One region of the Enterobacter hormaechei subsp. xiangfangensis genome, then DNA from elsewhere that is predicted to be linked to it. Evidence: predicted binding sites of a transcription regulator. Region 1 holds the regulator's gene; the other holds the start of a gene.

The links. The regulator CRP, encoded in region 1, controls carbon source genes, mostly activating them, when cyclic AMP is high. The targets are predictions, from matches to a motif close to ATGTGANNNNNNTCACAT.
Region 2: the regulator CRP is predicted to act here: its motif matches at 2,164-2,181, upstream of azuC (stress response protein AzuC).

The regions. Positions count from the first base shown of each region.
Region 1 covers NZ_CP017183.1:4,230,639-4,234,927, forward strand. The annotation lists gene BFV63_RS20305 (phosphoribulokinase) at 1-678, shown strand, start outside; gene BFV63_RS20310 (OsmC family protein) at 745-1,149, opposite strand; gene crp (cAMP-activated global transcriptional regulator CRP) at 1,460-2,092, shown strand; gene BFV63_RS20320 (YccS/YhfK family putative transporter) at 2,150-4,237, shown strand; gene argD (bifunctional acetylornithine/succinyldiaminopimelate transaminase) at 4,234-4,289, opposite strand, start outside.
Region 2 covers NZ_CP017183.1:2,833,034-2,837,322, reverse strand. The annotation lists gene BFV63_RS13635 (RpiB/LacA/LacB family sugar-phosphate isomerase) at 1-556, shown strand, start outside; gene BFV63_RS13630 (MFS transporter) at 600-2,018, opposite strand; gene azuC (stress response protein AzuC) at 2,233-2,316, shown strand; gene BFV63_RS13625 (DUF2766 family protein) at 2,423-2,674, shown strand; gene BFV63_RS13620 (anaerobic C4-dicarboxylate transporter) at 2,755-4,098, opposite strand; gene BFV63_RS13615 (non-heme ferritin-like protein) at 4,240-4,289, opposite strand, start outside.

The DNA.
Region 1 (4,289 bases):
CACATCAGCTACTTCGGCCCGGAGGCCAATGACTTCGGCCTGCTGGAGCAAACCTTCCGTGAATACGGGCAAAGCGGTACCGGGCAGTCCCGCAAGTATCTCCACACCTACGATGAAGCCGTGCCATGGAACCAGGTCCCCGGCACGTTCACGCCCTGGCAGCCGCTGCCGGAACCGACTGACGTGCTGTTTTACGAAGGATTGCACGGCGGCGTGGTGACGCCTCAGCACGACGTGGCGCGCCACGTGGATTTGCTGGTGGGGGTGGTGCCGATTGTTAACCTTGAGTGGATCCAGAAGCTGACGCGTGACATGAGCGAGCGCGGCCATTCGCGAGAGGCGGTCATGGACTCGGTGGTGCGCTCCATGGAAGATTACATCAACTTCCTGACGCCGCAGTTCTCCCGAACCCACATTAACTTCCAGCGCGTCCCCACCGTGGACACCTCTAACCCGTTCGCTGCAAAAAGCATCCCGTCGCTGGACGAGAGCTTTGTGGTGATCCACTTCCGCAACCTGGAAGGCATTGATTACCCCTGGCTGCTGGCGATGCTACAGGGTTCGTTTATTTCGCACATGAATACGTTAGTGGTGCCCGGGGGAAAAATGGGGCTGGCAATGGAACTTATCATGACACCGCTGGTGCAGCGGCTGATGGAAGGAAAGCAAATCGCGTGAACATGTTCCCTCTCCCCGTGGGAGAGGGTTAGGGTGAGGGCATCAACACGCACGATGCCCCAATAATTAAGCCTCTATCACTTCATACGAATGGGTGATTTTTACCGCTTTCTCCAGCATTAACGCCACAGAGCAGTATTTCTCCGCAGACAGGTCAACCGCACGCGAGACCGCCGCATCCTTCAGTTCTTTGCCAGTGACGATAAAGTGCAGATTAATATGCGTGAACAGGCGTGGCGCCTCTTCGCGACGTTCTGACGTCAGCTTCACTTCACAATCGGTCACGTCATGACGGCCTTTTTGCAGGATCGACACCACGTCGATCGCGCTGCATCCGCCCGCCGCCATCAGCACCATCTCCATCGGGCTTGGCGCTTTATCGCCGGAGTTGCCATCCATCAAAACCTGGTGCCCGGAAGCAGACTCGCCCAGGAACGTTAACCCTTCAACCCATTTCACACGCGCTTGCATATTCACTCACTCCAACGTTGCATTTTTTATGACAGATTACGTGTACGTTACATTTCTCGCAACGGAAGGCGACCTGCGTCATGCTGAAGCGAGACACCAGGAGACACGCGGCGAAAGCTATGCTAAAACACTCTGGATGCTACAGTAATACATTGACGTTACACATGTATGCAGAGGACATCAAACTTTACTGGCTGCGAAACGTTACGACAGCCGACTTCCCAGGTATGGGTAAGAATTCGATTGCAACCCCAGAGTCCGGATGCATCTTATGACTCTGGTGACAGCTTATAACAGAGGATAACAGCGCATGGTGCTTGGCAAACCGCAAACAGACCCGACTCTCGAATGGTTCTTGTCTCATTGCCACATTCATAAGTACCCATCAAAGAGCACGCTGATTCACCAGGGTGAAAAAGCGGAAACGTTGTATTACATCGTTAAAGGCTCGGTGGCCGTGCTGATCAAAGATGAAGAAGGGAAAGAGATGATCCTTTCTTATCTGAACCAGGGCGATTTTATCGGTGAACTGGGCCTGTTTGAAGAAGGCCAGGAACGTAGCGCCTGGGTTCGTGCAAAAACAGCATGTGAAGTGGCTGAAATTTCTTATAAGAAATTCCGTCAGCTGATTCAGGTCAACCCTGACATCCTGATGCGTCTCTCTTCCCAGATGGCACGCCGTCTGCAAGTGACCTCTGAGAAGGTGGGTAACCTCGCCTTCCTGGACGTAACCGGTCGTATCGCGCAGACGCTGTTGAACCTGGCGAAACAGCCAGACGCCATGACCCACCCTGACGGTATGCAAATTAAAATTACCCGCCAGGAAATCGGTCAGATCGTCGGCTGCTCCCGTGAAACAGTGGGCCGTATCCTGAAGATGCTGGAAGATCAGAACCTGATCTCCGCCCACGGTAAAACCATCGTGGTTTACGGGACCCGTTAATTCCGGTCAAACGGCGTGCCGCCGCAGGGTGGCACGCCGTTTTTGTCTCTACTCCTCATGTGGCGCAGGCTGATCTATCACCCGGAAGTTAACTACGCACTGCGACAAACGCTGGTGTTGTGTCTTCCCGTGGCCGTGGGCCTGATCCTCGGACATCTTCAGCAAGGCCTGCTGTTTTCCCTCGTGCCCGCCTGCTGCAACATTGCCGGTCTGGATACGCCGCATAAACGCTTTTTTAAACGTCTGATTATTGGCGGCTGCCTGTTTGCCGGCTGTAGCCTTGCCGTACAGCTCTTACTGGCCCGCGACATTCCTCTGCCTCTGATCCTGACCGTGCTGGCGATGACGCTCGGCGTCACCGCCGAAATCAGCTCGCTACACGCCCGCCTGCTTCCCGCGTCGCTGATTGCCGCCATCTTCACCTTAAGCCTTGCAGGCAACATGCCGGTGTGGGAGCCATTGCTAATCTACGCCCTCGGCACGCTGTGGTACGGGCTGTTTAACTGGTTCTGGTTCTGGCTGTGGCGGGAACAGCCGCTGCGCGAATCCCTGAGCCTGCTCTACGTGCAGCTTGCTGAATACTGCGAAGCAAAATACACCCTGCTCACTCAACATACCGACCCGGAAAAATCCCTGCCGCCGCTACTGGCGCGCCAGCAAAAAGTGGTGGATCTGATCAGCCAGTGCTATCAGCAGCTGCACATGCTTGCCGCCAACAAAAATCATGAATACAAGCGGCTGCTGCGAATCTTCCAGGTCGGGCTGGATTTGCAGGAGCATATCTCCGTCAGCCTTCATAATCCGGAAGAGGTGCAAAAGCTGGTGGAGCGCAGCCATGCAGAAGCGGTGATCCGCTGGAACGCGCAGACCGTCGCGGCCCGCCTGCGGGTGCTGGCTGACGATATCCTCTATCACCGCTACCCGACGCGCTTTAACATGGACAAACAGCTCGGCGCGCTGGAAAAGATTGCGCGTCAGCACGCGGAAAACCCGGTCGGGCAATTTGCTGCCTGGCATTTCAGCCGCATCGCCCGGGTGTTACGTACCCAGCGCCCGCTTTATGCGCGAGACCTGATGGCCGATAAGCAAAAACGGCTGCCGCTGCTGCCCGCGCTCAAAAGCTATCTTTCACTGAAATCTTCCGCCCTGCGCAATGCCGCGCGGATCAGTGTGATGCTGAGCATCGCCAGCCTGATGGGGATGGCCCTGCACCTGCCGAAACCCTACTGGATCTTAATGACCGTACTGTTTGTTACCCAGAACGGCTATGGCGCCACGCGGGTGCGCATTCTGCATCGGGCGGGCGGTACGATGGCGGGGCTGATTATCGCGGGCGTGACGCTGCACTTCCACGTGCCGGAGGGCTATACCCTGGCCGGTATGCTGGCAATCACGCTGGTGAGCTATCTGATTATCCGCAAAAACTACGGCTGGGCGATGGTGGGCTTTACGGTGACGGCGGTGTATACCCTTCAACTGCTCACGCTTAACGGGGAACAGTTTATTATTGCCCGTCTGGTCGATACGCTGATTGGCTGCCTGATCGCCTTTGGCGGCATGGTCTGGCTGTGGCCGCAGTGGCAGAGCGGGCTGTTGAGGCAGAACGCCCACGACGCGCTGGAAGCTGACCAGCAGGCCATTCGTCTGATCCTGAGCGATGACCCACAGCCCTCTCCGCTGGCCTACGAGCGAATGAAGGTCAACCAGGCGCATAACGCCCTGTTCAACTCCCTTAACCAGGCCATGCAGGAGCCGGGCTTTAACGCGCACTATCTGGCTGACATGAAGCTGTGGGTCACGCACAGCCAGTTTATCGTCGAGCACATCAATGCCATGACGACGCTGGCGCGGGAGCACACGATGCTGACGCCGGATCTGGCGCAGCGCTATTTGCAGTCGTGTGAAATTGCGTTGCAGCGCTGTCAGCAGCGCCTGGAGTATGATGCACCGGGCGAGTCAGGTGATTCGAACATTCTGGAAGCGCCGGAGACGCTGACCCACGGGCCGATGAGCACCCTTGAGCAGCATTTACAGCGCGTTCTCGGCCACCTGAACACCATGCACACCATTTCGTCGGTGGCATGGCGTCAGCGCCCGCATCACGGGATTTGGTTAACGCGCCGGTTAAAACGAACCGCGTATTAGCCGCTGACGATCTTCGCGACTGCCGCGGCAAAACGGGTTAATCCGTCTTCGA
Region 2 (4,289 bases), 1.4 Mb from region 1:
GAAAGGTTTCCCGGTCTATAACGTCGGTATGAGTGATGAGAACGATCATCATCTCACCTATATTCACCTGGGCATCATGGCGAGCATTCTGCTTAACGCTAAAGCTGTCGATTTTGTTGTCACCGGCTGCGGTACCGGGCAGGGCGCGTTGATGTCCCTGAACATCCATCCGGGTGTGATTTGCGGTTACTGCATCGATCCTGCGGATGCCTTCCTGTTTGCGCAAATCAACAACGGTAACGCGCTTTCTCTGCCTTTTGCAAAGGGCTTCGGCTGGGGGGCAGAACTGAACGTACGCTTTATCTTTGAGAAAGCGTTTACCGGACGCAATGGCGAAGGTTATCCACCAGAGCGTAAAGAGCCGCAGGTGCGTAACGCCGGGATCCTGAACCAGGTGAAAGCGGCGGTGGTGAAAGAAAACTATCTGGATACCCTGCGAGCAATCGATCCTGAGCTGGTTAAAACCGCCGTCTCAGGCCAGCGCTTCCAGCAGTGCTTCTTCGAGAACTGCCAGGACAAAGAGATCGAAGCCTTCGTGCGCGGTATTGTTGGCTGATTCCGTTTTGCCGGGCGGTGCGTTGCCTGCCCGGCAGATAGCGTTACTTTTTCGATGAGACCGCGCTGCCTGCATCTTTGGTCAGACGCAGCGTGTCAACCATTCCCACCAGGCAGATTAGTGCGATCGCCACAAATGCCAGCCGGAAGCTCATTCCCGGCATGCCGGCAATCCCCATCGCCTCACTGACTTTTTCCCCGATACGAATACCAATCGCCCCGAGCGTGATCCCAAGCCCCACGGCAAGCTGCGTTGCGGTTGAAAACAGAGTATTGGCATAGCTCATCTGCACCGATGGCACATCCGCAAAAGCCAGCGTACTGATGGCTGTAAACTGAATCGAACGGAAAACGCCGCCCAGATAGAGGATCAGCATGACGAGCCACGCGGGCGTCTGCGGCGTCAGAAACGCGCAGGCCAGCAACGCCAGGACATTCAACGCACCGTTAATCAGCAACAGCCGCTTAAACCCCAGGCTGCGGATAAGCGGCGTCGTCGCCGGTTTAATGGTGAGATTGCCAACGAAAACCGCCAGCACCAGCAGGCCCGAATGGAACGCGTCCATGCCAAAGCCGACCTGGAACATCAGCGGTAACAGGAACGGAACCGCGCTGATGGAGGCGCGAAACAGCGATCCGCCATACAGGGTGACGCGAAACGTCGGCACCTGCATCGCATCGAGTCTGATCATCGGCCAGGTTGTCCGCTTAAAGTGACGCAGTGCCAGACTTAACGCGACGATACCGACGATAAACAGCGTGGCGGTTAATCCTGTTCGCAGAGGCTCTGCGCCCATCAACTCCATCGCATAAACCAGGCTCACCATGGCAAGGGTGGTGACAACAAAACCCGGTAAATCAAACGGTCGGCGCGTATCTTCATGCAGGTCTGGAATGATGCGCAGTGCCAGCAAAATGGCGATTATCCCCAGCGGCACGTTAATAAAGAAGATCCAGCGCCAGTCGGCATAGCTGGTAATGAACCCACCCAGCGGCGGGCCGATGATCGGCGCGACCAGCGCAGGCCACGTCAGGGTGGCGATTGCCGTGATGAGCTGATGTTTTGGCGTGGTGCGTAGCACGGCCAGGCGACCCACGGGCACCATCAGCGCGCCACCCATGCCCTGAAGGACGCGCATCGCGACGAACTGATCGAGCGTGGTGGACAGGCCGCAAAATACCGAGGCCAGCGTGAAGATTGCCAGCGCGAGGGCAAACACTTTTCGCGCGCCGAAGCGGTCGGCGATCCAGCCGCTGGCGGGGATCAGCACGGCCAGGGTGATCAGGTAGGCGCTGATGCCGATATTCAGATCCACGGCCTGTACACCGAAGCTTTTTGCCATGTCCGGCAGCGCGGTGGCAATCACCGTCCCGTCCAGAAACTCCATAAAGAAAGCACCGGCCACCAGCAGCGCCGCAGGCGATAATCCACGGCTCTCTTTGCCGGATACGTTTTCACTCATTCTCTTCCTGCCCGCTCAAAAAATTTTATAAACATTTACTGGAATTTATAAGACTGTAACGTGCAGATTTATCATGGCTTTTTTTAACAAACCAGCAGCACTGAGGGTTTAATAACCGTGATGCAGGTCACAAAATGGTTGATTTTTGTGATGGTGGTCATATTATAAGCGTATTGACAATAACACCTGCATAACACGTTACTGGAGCAACATAATGAAACTGCGCAAAATCCTGAAAAGCATGTGGGCAAACTACTGCACAACGTTTAAAGACGTCCCACCGGGTGCGATGTTCTGATAAAAAAACCTGCTTCGGCAGGTTTTTTTATGTCTGCGGACGACGAGAGGGAGATGGAAGGGCGTCTGTTTTGCTACTATGGCGGCCTTTGAATAAGGAGAACCCCATGTCACAAAACCTGAGCGCCGATCAGGAACTGGTATCTGACGTCGTCGCCTGCCAGCTGGTTATCAAACAAATCCTTGATGTGATTGACGTTATCGCGCCGGTTGAGGTACGCGAAAAGATGTCGACCCAACTGAAAAACATCGATTTCACCAACCATCCTGCTGCGGCGGACCCGGTTACGCTCCGCGCGATCCAGAAAGCGATCGCGCTGATTGAACTCCGCTTCACACCGCAGGGTGAGTCACACTAAAATAAACCGATGTTTTAAAATTAGAAACCCTTTTCTGCTTTTACGTCGAAGGGCGACAGAGCCTGTCGCCCGCAGAAGGATCAGAAGAACGTCTGTACCAGCAGATAGCTCACCACGCAGGCACAGCTGACGCCAATCAGCCCCGGCAGAATAAAGCTGTGGTTGATGATGAATTTACCGATGCGGGTGGTGCCGGAGCGATCGAACCCGATACAGGCCAGATCGCTCGGATAGGTCGGCAGCACAAAGTAGCCGTAGGATGCCGGGAAGAAGGCCACCAGCATTTTCGGCTCGATGCCCAGCATCAACCCCATCGGGGCGACCGCGGTCAAGGCCGCAGCCTGGCTGTTGACCAGTTTTGATACCAGGAACAGCACGATGGCATACGTCCAGGGATGACTCTTCACCACCCCCTCCAGCGCCATTTTCAGCTCGTCGAGATGCGCCTGAAAAAAGGTATCGCTCATCCACGCCACGCCAAACACCGAGAAAATCGCGACCATCCCCGCCTTAAATACCGCCCCGTTTGAAATGGCCGACGCATTTACCTTGCAGGTCATCAGCATGATGGCCCCGGCGATCAGCATCATCATTTGAATGACAAGGTTCATCGACAGTGCTGTCATTTTCCCTTTGATCTCAAACGCCGGACGCAGCTCGGGCAGCGCACCCAGCAGGACCACAACGGCAATCCCGGCGAAGAAGATCCACGTGGACCAGTAGGCCTGTTTCGGGAAACGCTGATCCATCAACGTCTCCGTTCCTCCATAGATAAACTCCCGCTGTTTCGGATCTTTCAGCTTTTCCTGAAATTCAGTATCGTCTGCGAGGTTTTTCCCCCGGCGCAGGCTCCACAGTGCCGCAATGGCGACGCCAGACAGTGAGGCCGGTACGGAAACGGCGAGGATTTCGAGGATCCCCCACGCGTGACCGATGCCGTGCTGCGCACCCAGAATCGAGACCAGCGATACGACGGCCACGGAAACGGGGGAGGCGGTGATCGCCATCTGAGAGGCCACCGAGGCCACCGCCATCGGCCGTTCCGGGCGAATGCCTTTTTTCAGGGCGATATCCGCGATAATGGGAAACATGGTGTAGACGACGTGACCGGTCCCGCAGAGGAAGGTCAACATCCAGGTGGTAAACGGTGCGAGAAGGGTGATGTGTTGGGGATGTTTACGCAGCAGGCGCTCTGCGAATTGCATCATTACATTCAGGCCACCGGCGGTCTGTAGCGTGGCCGCACAGCCGATGACGGCGAGGATTGTGAGCATCACGTCAACGGGCGGTTTACCGGGTTGCAGACCAAAGACAAAACTTAAAATAAACAGGCCGATACCGCTTATCAGCCCCAGGCCCATCCCGCCGAAGCGGGTGCCTATCAGCAGGCAGAGGATAATGACAATAAACTCAATGGTGATCATGATGCTCCCTCGTCAATGAATGTAATTAAACAAATCATTACACGATGTGTGGTTATTCATTGGGAGCAAGATCTGATTTGTTAAATGTCAGCAAAAGCAGGGAGTTGGTACCCACCCCCTGACGGGAGCGGGTGAAGGGACTTAGTGGTGTTGCACGGTAGCTATGTCGAGAAGATGGCGGTCCGTCTGCT